2 regions of the Consotaella aegiceratis genome follow, and region 1 is predicted to be linked to the other one. Evidence: riboswitches for the same ligand, from Rfam matches in the RefSeq annotation. Region 1 holds a riboswitch; the other holds the start of a gene.
The links. Region 1 has a riboswitch for thiamine pyrophosphate ahead of thiB (thiamine ABC transporter substrate binding subunit). Riboswitches for the same ligand answer to the same signal wherever they lie in the genome.

Region 1 (4,226 bases):
CAGAGCCGATCGACGACCGTCGCACCCGCAAGCGCCTAGCCACGCGACGGGCTATTTCTTTGGCCGCCGACCAGCTCTTTCGGGAGCGGGGCTTCGATCATGTGACGGTGGATGAGATCGCGGCCGCCGCCGATGTCGGGCGGATGACGGTCTTCAATCACTTCCCCCGCAAGGAGGACATGTTCTTCGACCGCGACGAGGAAGGGCGCGAGATTCTACGCAATGCGTTGCGGCGGAAGGATCCCGGCGTTGCGCCGATCGAGACGCTGCGCCTGCTGGCCCATCGGCTCGTTGCGGAGCGGATCCCTTTTCTCCAGTTTTCGGCCGGCAGCCGGAGCTTCGTGGAGACGGTCGAACGCAGCGAGGCCCTGAAGGCGCGCGCCAGGGCGATCCGTGATGAACTCGCGCAAGTCGTGGCCGTGGCGCTATCGGAGCGCGTCGGGCGGGACCCATCCGATCCCGACGCCCATCTCGCAGCCGGCCTGCTTCTGGCGACGTGGAGCGTGGCCTTCCTCCAGGCGCATCGGGTCTTTCGACAGGGAGGGTCGGCAAGGGACGCGAAAACCGCCTTCCTCGCCATCGTCGACCAGGGAACCCTCGGCCTGAAGGCAGCCATGGCCGGCACGCCCTACGCCTGACCCCGCCACAGGCGCTTTCCGCCGGTCGACAAGGCCTTGAAGTCGCGAGCTTCTATGAATGGATTGGTTTCACCAGCCGAACGGGTGAGGCCGGTGATCAGGGCGGGTGCAGTTGCTTAAACTGGTGATCCCGACAGGATTCGAACCTGTGACCCTCAGATTAGGAATCTGATGCTCTATCCTGCTGAGCTACGGGACCACGCGGCGGCACCATAAGCCAAAGTCAGGGCCTGCGCCAACCCTCAAACACCCGATCGGATGGCCCTGACCCGATCGGCGACCCTGTTCGATCCGCGCGCTACACGGTCGCCGACTGCGCCAGGACGATGGAGCGGCCGCGCTTGATCGTCACCTCGACCCGGCCGAGCGCCTCGTTCGACAGCGTCAGGACCGAATGGAACGGCAGATCGATCGCGTCGAGCGGCCATTTCGCGCCGCTGACGCTGAGGCCGCCGAGATCGGAGAAGGGCAGGATCGAAAACACCGTGCCCGCCGTCAGGTCGAAGCGGCGGGTGCTCTCGATCAGCGGCCAGGCCTCCTCGCGGCCGCTGGCGAGGTGCACGTCCAGGCCCTTCTCACCATAGCGCAGGGCCAGCCCGAGGTTCATGAAGGCGTGGTCGGTGCGCGGCCCACCGAGCGCCCCCACCAGCGTCAGCGACGTGGCGCCGCGCTCGATCGCCGCTTCCACCGCCAGTTCGCCGTCGCTTGCCGCCTTGTCGCGCGGAAAAGGCTGGCGCGGCACGTCCTTGTGCCGGCTCGTCTCCTCGTCCGCCGCCGAATCGAAGTCGCCGACCCAGAGCTCCGGCGTGATGCCCAGCGCATGGGCATGCGCCATGCCTCCGTCGGCGGCGATCACCCGAGCCCCTGCGAGTTTTGCGCGCAGGGTGGCGGTCGGCCAGACGGGCCCGGCGAGAAGAATGGCGAAATGGCTCATGATTGCGCTGGTAGCGCGCCGGAGGGCGGCGCGCAATCGTGCATCTTCGCTTGCCCCCATCCGGTTCGTTCTCTAAGTCTGGTGCTGCTCACACGGGGTGCCCGAGAACGGGCTGAGAGGCGGTTTGCCGCCAACCCGCCGAACCTGATCCGGCTCGCACCGGCGGAGGGATGAAGAGCTTTCGTGATTTGCGAACGCGCCTCTTCCCCATTCGAAACCCAAGGAGGCGCTCATGTGCTCACGTCCGATCCTCGCTTCTTTGATGCTCGTGGCGTCCGCTGCCGTGGCGGCGGGGCCTGCCGCCGCGCAGGACCAGCCCGTGCTCACGGTCTACGCCTATGAGAGTTTCATCGCCGATTGGGGCCCGGGTCCCAAGGTGAAGGAGGCCTTCGAGGGCCAATGCGGCTGCACGGTCGAATGGGTCGGGCTGGAAGATGGCGTGGCCATCCTCAACCGGCTGAAGCTGGAAGGCGGTTCGACGCCCGCCGACGTGGTCCTCGGCCTCGACACCAATCTGGTCGCCGAAGCCAAGGCGACGGGTCTTTTCGCTCCGAGCGACGTCGACAAGGCGGCCGTTTCTGTCCCCGGCGGCTTCGATGACGAGAGTTTCGTGCCCTTCGACTATGGATGGTTCGCTGTCGTCTATGACAGCGAGGCGATCGATCGGCCGCCGCACAGCCTGGACGACCTCGTAACCGGCGATCCCGAGACGAAGATCGTCATCGAGGACCCGCGCACCTCGACGCCGGGTCTCGGCCTGCTTCTCTGGATGAAGAAGGTCTATGGCGAAGAGGCCGCCGCGAAGTGGAAGCAGATGGCCGACCGCGTCCTGACCGTCACGCCGGGCTGGAGCGAGGCCTATGGCATGCTGACCGGCGGCGAGACGCCGATGGTCTTGAGCTACACCACGTCGCCGGCCTATCACATGATCGAAGAGGATACGGACCGCTACCAGGCGGCCGCCTTCGACGAAGGCCATTATATCCAGGTCGAGGTCGCCGGCCGGCTCGCCGCCTCCGATCACCCCGACCTCGCGCGGGACTTCCTCGCCTTTCTGATCTCGCCCGCCGTCCAGGACCTGCTGCCGACCACCAACTGGATGATGCCGGCCGCCAAGACCGACGCCGCCCTGCCGGAGGCCTTCGACCGGCTGGTGATGCCGGAGAAGACCTTGTCCTTCACGCCGGACGAGGTCGCCGCGAACCGCCGGGCCTGGACCGACGAATGGCTGGAGGCGATGGGGCGCTGAACGGGGCGGTGAGGCATCGGGAAGGCGAACCGCGGTGAAAGCCGTTGCGGATCTGGAATGGCGGGTCGGGGCCGGACTTGTCGCCGTGCTTGCGCTGGCCGTCTTCCTCGGCGGGGCCTTCGTTTCGCTGCTCGTGCAGGCCGGCTCGATCGAATCCCTCGGCGCGGTGCTGTCCAGCCGCTATCTCTGGGGCGTGGCCGGCTTCACGCTGGAGCAGGCGCTTCTGTCGACCGTCTTGTCGCTCGTCTGCGGGCTGCCGCTCGCCCTGGCCCTGCATCGCTCGCGGTTCGTCGGGCGCACCACGGTGCTGCGGCTGTTCCTGCTGCCGCAGGCGCTGCCGGTGCTGGTCGGAGCGCTCGCCATCATCGCCATCTGGGGACGCAACGGCCTGCTGTCGCAAACTGCCGTGGCGCTCGGCCTGCCGCGTCTCGACATCTATGGCCTGCCGGGCATCCTGATCGCCCATGTCTTCTTCAACATGCCGCTGGCAGCACGGCTGATGGTGGCGGCCCTCGACGCCGTGCCGGCCGAAAGCTGGAAGCTCGCCGGCCAGCTTTCGCTCAATCCGCTCACCACCTTCCGGACGGTCGAATGGCCGGCGATCCGCACCGCGCTGCCGGGAGCGGCCAGCCTCGTCTTCATGCTGTGCGTGACCAGCTTCACTCTCGTTCTGACGCTCGGCGGGGGGCCGCGCGCGACCACGCTGGAGGTCGCCGTCTACCAGGCGCTGCGGTACGATTTCGATCCCGGCCGTGCGGTGTTCCTCGCGTTGGCGCAGATTCTGCTGACCGGACTCGTGCTGGCCGCCATGCTGCGGCTGGGCGGCGAGGGGCTGGGCGGCTTCACCCTTGGCCGGCGGCCGCGGCGCTATGACCGGATGTCGCCGGCTCTGCGCGTCTTCGATGGGATCGTCATCCTGCTCGGTGTCGGCTTCATCGTGACGCCCTTGCTGGCCGTCGTCGTCGATGGTCTCGCCGCCGACCTCCTGCGGCTTCTGGGCGAAGCGAGCGTGCGCCGGGCGATCGCCACCAGCGGCGCGGTGGCCGCAGCGGCAGCCAGCCTTGGTCTGCTCTTGTCGACGGCGCTGCTCTTCGCCGCCCAGGCATTGGCCGCATCGAGCGCCGCCGGCATCAAGGCCGGGCCGAAGCTGAGGCGCCTGCGGCCGCTGTTCGACCTATCCGGCAGTCTGGTTCTGGTCGTGCCGCCCGTGGTCGTCGGTGCCGGGTGGTTTCTGGCGCTCCGGCATGTGACTCAGGTCTTCGCGGCGGCACCTTATGTCGTGGTCGCCACCAACGCCGTGATGTCGATGCCTTTCATCGTGCGCATCGTCGGGCCGGCGCTCGCCGCCTCGGCCTCGCGGCACGACCGGCTCGCGGCCAGCCTCGGCCTCTATGGGTTGGCGCGC
Region 2 (4,226 bases), on a different contig from region 1:
GGCCGGACCGGTTTCGAGGGTGCCGAGCTGCCGCCGTCCAGCCGGCCGGCGACGCCCGGCCATGCGGTCGATTTCATCATCCAGACGGTGATGGCCCATGAGCCGGGAGTGGTGACCCTCTGCGCCATCGGGCCGATGACCAATCTGGCCTTGGCACTCGCGCGAGAGTCGGCGCTGCGACAGAGGATCGGTCGCATCGTCACGATGATCGGCGCCTATTCGGAGGTCGGCAACATCATGCCGGCCGCCGAGTTCAATGCTTATGTCGACCCGCATGCGGCAGAAATCGTCTTTTCCTCCGGTATCCCGATCGTCATGATCCCGCTGGACTGTACGCACCAGCTTCTGACCAGCGCCGAGCGCGTCGCTCGCTTCGCCGCGATCGGCAACCGAGTGGGATCGGTGGTGGCGGACTGGCTCCGCTTCGAAAAACGCTTCGAGGCGGCAAAATACGGCACCGACGGCGGCCCGCTGCACGACCCCAACACCGTCGCCTGGCTGATCCGGCCCGATCTCTATTCGGGCCGCGAGGTCAATGTCGCGGTCGAGACCGGGTCGGAACGGACCATGGGTATGACCGTCGTCGACTGGTGGGGCGTCAGCGGCCGTGCCGCCAACGCCCTGGTGTTGCGAGACGTGGACGCCGACGGCGTCTACGATCTTCTGACCGAACGGTTTTCGCGCTATCCGCTCGACCACAGCCGGATCGGATGACACGGCGTTCCCGCGATCGATCGGCCTACTCGGCCGGTTCGCTGGGCACGTAGAGCTCGCCGCCTTCGCGGAACTTGGCGGCCATCTCTTCCATCCCAGCCTTGCGGGCTTCGTCGCGGATATCGTGCGAGATCCGCATCGAGCAGAATTTCGGCCCGCACATGGAGCAGAAATGCGCCAGCTTGTGAGCCTCCTTCGGCAGCGTCTCGTCGTGGAAGGCGCGGGCCGTGTCGGGATCGAGCGACAGGTTGAACTGATCCTCCCAGCGGAACTCGAAGCGCGCGCACGACATGGCGTCGTCCCAGGCCTGGGCAGCCGGATGGCCCTTGGCGAGATCGGCGGCGTGCGCGGCGATCTTGTAGGTGATGACACCGGTCTTTACGTCGTTGCGGTCCGGCAGACCGAGGTGTTCCTTGGGCGTGACGTAGCAGAGCATCGCCGTGCCGAACCAGCCGATCATCGCGGCGCCGATGGCCGACGTGATGTGGTCATATCCTGGCGCGATGTCCGTGGTGAGCGGCCCGAGCGTATAGAACGGCGCTTCGCCGCAAAGCGCCATCTGCTTGTCGACGTTCACCTTGATCTTGTGCATCGGCACATGCCCGGGGCCTTCGATCATCACCTGGCAATCCTTGGCCCAGGCGATCTGCGTCAGCTCGCCGAGCGTCTCCAACTCCGCGAACTGGGCGCGGTCGTTGGCGTCGGCGATCGAGCCGGGTCGCAGCCCGTCGCCCAACGAGAACGCCACGTCGTAGCGGCGGCAGATGTCGCAGATTTCCTCGAAATGCTCGTAGAGGAAGCTTTCGCGGTGGTGATGCAGGCACCACTTGGCCATGATCGAGCCGCCGCGGCTGACGATGCCGGTCACCCTGTCGACGGTGAGCGGGATGTGGTGCAGCCGCACGCCGGCATGGATGGTGAAATAGTCGACGCCCTGTTCGGCCTGCTCGACCAGCGTGTCGCGATAGATTTCCCAGGTCAGGTCCTCGGCGACGCCGCCGACCTTCTCCAGCGCCTGATAGAGCGGCACGGTGCCGATCGGCACGGGTGCGTTGCGGATGATCCAGCCGCGGATGTTGTGGATGTTGCGGCCGGTCGAAAGGTCCATCACCGTATCGGCGCCCCAGCGGATCGCCCAGACCATCTTCTCGACCTCTTCGGCCATCGACGAGGTGACGGCCGAGTTGCCGATATTGGCGTTGATCTTGACCAGGAAATTGCGGCCGATGACCATCGGCTCGGTTTCGGGATGGTTGATGTTGGCGGGCAGGATGGCCCGGCCGCTCGCGATCTCGTCGCGCACGAAGTCCGGCGTCACGAAATCGGGGATGGCGGCACCGAAATCCTCGCCGTCGCGCGACTGTGCTTCGGCTGCGGCCTTGCGGCCGACATTTTCCCGGATGGCGGCGAATTCCATTTCAGGCGTGACGATGCCGGCGCGGGCATAGGCCATCTGGGTGACGGCCCGACCGCCCTTCGCTCGCAGCGGCGGTCGTTGGATCGAAAAGGCCGGGGTGCGGGCCTGCTCGGAGACGAAGCCGTTATCGGCCGGCGCCACGGTGCGGCCGGGATAGCGTTCGACGTCGCCGCGCGCTTCGATCCAGGCCCGGCGTAGCGCCGGCAGCCCGGATTCGATGGTGATCTCGGCGCCAAGATCGGTATAGGGACCAGAGGAATCGTAGACGGCGAGAGGCGGCTCGTCGGCCGTCGGGTGGAGCGCGATCCGGCGCATCGGCACACGGACGTCCGGATGGATGCTGCCGGGGATGAAGACCTTTGAGGAGGCCGGCAGCGGCCCGGTCGTCACCTGCGGCGCCGTCGTGCGGTCGGTTTGGGATGGAATCGGCATGATCGAGGCTCCTTGCCTAGGCAATGGAGACCCAGCTCTGACCGGAAGGTGGGAAGAGATCCGACGGTGTCGTCGTATGCGGCCGCCATTGTCTGCACCGTCCCTACGCCAGTATGAACTGGATCAGGTTCGAAGGGTCACTGCGCTGCCGAAGCCGGTTCGGGCGTGGCCAGCAGTATCTCAGCCTCTTGTCGAGGCCCCCCTGGTAACAGGCCTAGGGTGATCGGGCCGATGCCAGTTGTCAATCGGCTATCGATCGTCAGGCGCGGTCGAGCACGGCCCAGCCGAAGGGGGGCAGTTCGACATGGGCGTCGGTCGTCCCGGCGTCGCTCGTCGTTGCCTCTCCAGCGAGAACGGTGCGGGCGCCCGGCGCGGGCAGGAGTCTTGTCTCATCGGTCAGGTTGAGCGCAACGACGAGACTTTGGCCGGCATCCGCCGCTTCGTAGACCATCGTCCGGTTCGTCAGATGCTGGATCGTCGTGCGGGCGCGATGAAGCCAGGGATGGCGGCGCCGCAGGCCGATCAGGTCCTGGTGCAGGCGAAAGATCGGCCACCCGTGCGGGGCGAGTTCGCCCGGTACGGCCGGAAAGGCGGGGCGAACCGCGTCGTCGCCGCCGGCGCGGTTCTCCTTGATGCCGCGAAACGCCTGTTCGTCGCCGGCATAGACCGAGGGCGTGCCGCCGAGGGTGAACAGCAGCACCAGGGCATGCGGCAGGAGGCGCTCGTCCTCGATCTGGCTGGCGATGCGTGTGACGTCGTGGTTGCCGACGAAGGACTGCGGCACAAAGTGCTCGAGAAAGATGTTGTGGCGATTGAGCGCCCAGGAAAGCTCGAAGAAGTTGTGATCGTTGATGGCGCTCCAGATCGCCTTCCAGAGCTCGTATTGCGTGACGGCGTCGACGCCCGTTTGCTCCACGAAGGCGGCGTAATCGCCGTGGATGACCTCGCCGAAGACATAGGCCTCGGGATGCGCCCGGCGCACGCGCGGCAGCACGTCGGCCCAGAACTGGCGTGGCATCGCATAGGCGGCGTCGAGCCGCCAGCCGGCTGCTCCGCGATCGAGCCAATGGGACATCACCCGCACCACGTAATCGGCCACGGCCGGCTCGTCGTGGTTGAGCGTGACGAGCTGACGATGCCCTTCGAAGCAGGCGTAGTCGGGCTCGCCGCCATAGCGCGGCCAGAAGAGACGAAACCAGGCTGCTTCCGGCGCCTCGGGGCCGCCGGCCAGTGCCGCCTGGAAGGCTCCAAAGCGACGGCCGACGTGGTTGAAGACGCCGTCGAGCAGGATCTTCAGCCCCCGGCCGCGTGCTACCTCGACCAGTCGGTAGAAGTCCTCCTCGTCGCCGAGGCGTGGATCGATGCGGAAGTGGTCGATGGTGTCGTAGCCGTGCGTTTCCGACGCGAAGATCGGGCCGAGCGCCAGGCCGGACGCTCCGAGCTCGACCGCATAGTCGAGCCACGGCTCCAGACGGTCCAGCCGATGGACGACCGGTGCCTCCGCATTTTCGGCCTCCGCCCCCAGGAATCCCAGCGGGTAGAGGTGCCACCACACCGCGTGCTTGATCCAGTCCGGCATGCCGATACGCCTTAACCCGAGCTTCCGTTCTGCTCTACGAAACCGAGGTCTTCAAAAACGCCGCCACGCGCTCGAACACGGCGG

Region 2: it holds a riboswitch for thiamine pyrophosphate, as region 1 does, so the genes downstream of both, thiC (phosphomethylpyrimidine synthase ThiC) here and thiB (thiamine ABC transporter substrate binding subunit) in region 1, are expected to answer to the same signal.

What each region holds. Positions count from the first base shown of each region.
Region 1 covers NZ_JAZHFT010000032.1:8,191-12,416, reverse strand. The annotation lists gene SMD10_RS18655 (TetR/AcrR family transcriptional regulator) at 1-638, shown strand, start outside; tRNA gene SMD10_RS18650 (tRNA-Arg) at 761-837, opposite strand; gene SMD10_RS18645 (thiamine diphosphokinase) at 937-1,572, opposite strand; TPP riboswitch at 1,656-1,760, shown strand; gene thiB (thiamine ABC transporter substrate binding subunit) at 1,805-2,821, shown strand; gene thiP (thiamine/thiamine pyrophosphate ABC transporter permease) at 2,856-4,226, shown strand, end outside.
Region 2 covers NZ_JAZHFT010000011.1:10,211-14,436, forward strand. The annotation lists gene SMD10_RS09755 (nucleoside hydrolase) at 1-714, shown strand, start outside; gene thiC (phosphomethylpyrimidine synthase ThiC) at 740-2,563, opposite strand; TPP riboswitch at 2,646-2,777, opposite strand; gene SMD10_RS09765 (alpha-amylase family glycosyl hydrolase) at 2,823-4,142, opposite strand; gene SMD10_RS09770 (uracil-DNA glycosylase) at 4,177-4,226, opposite strand, start outside.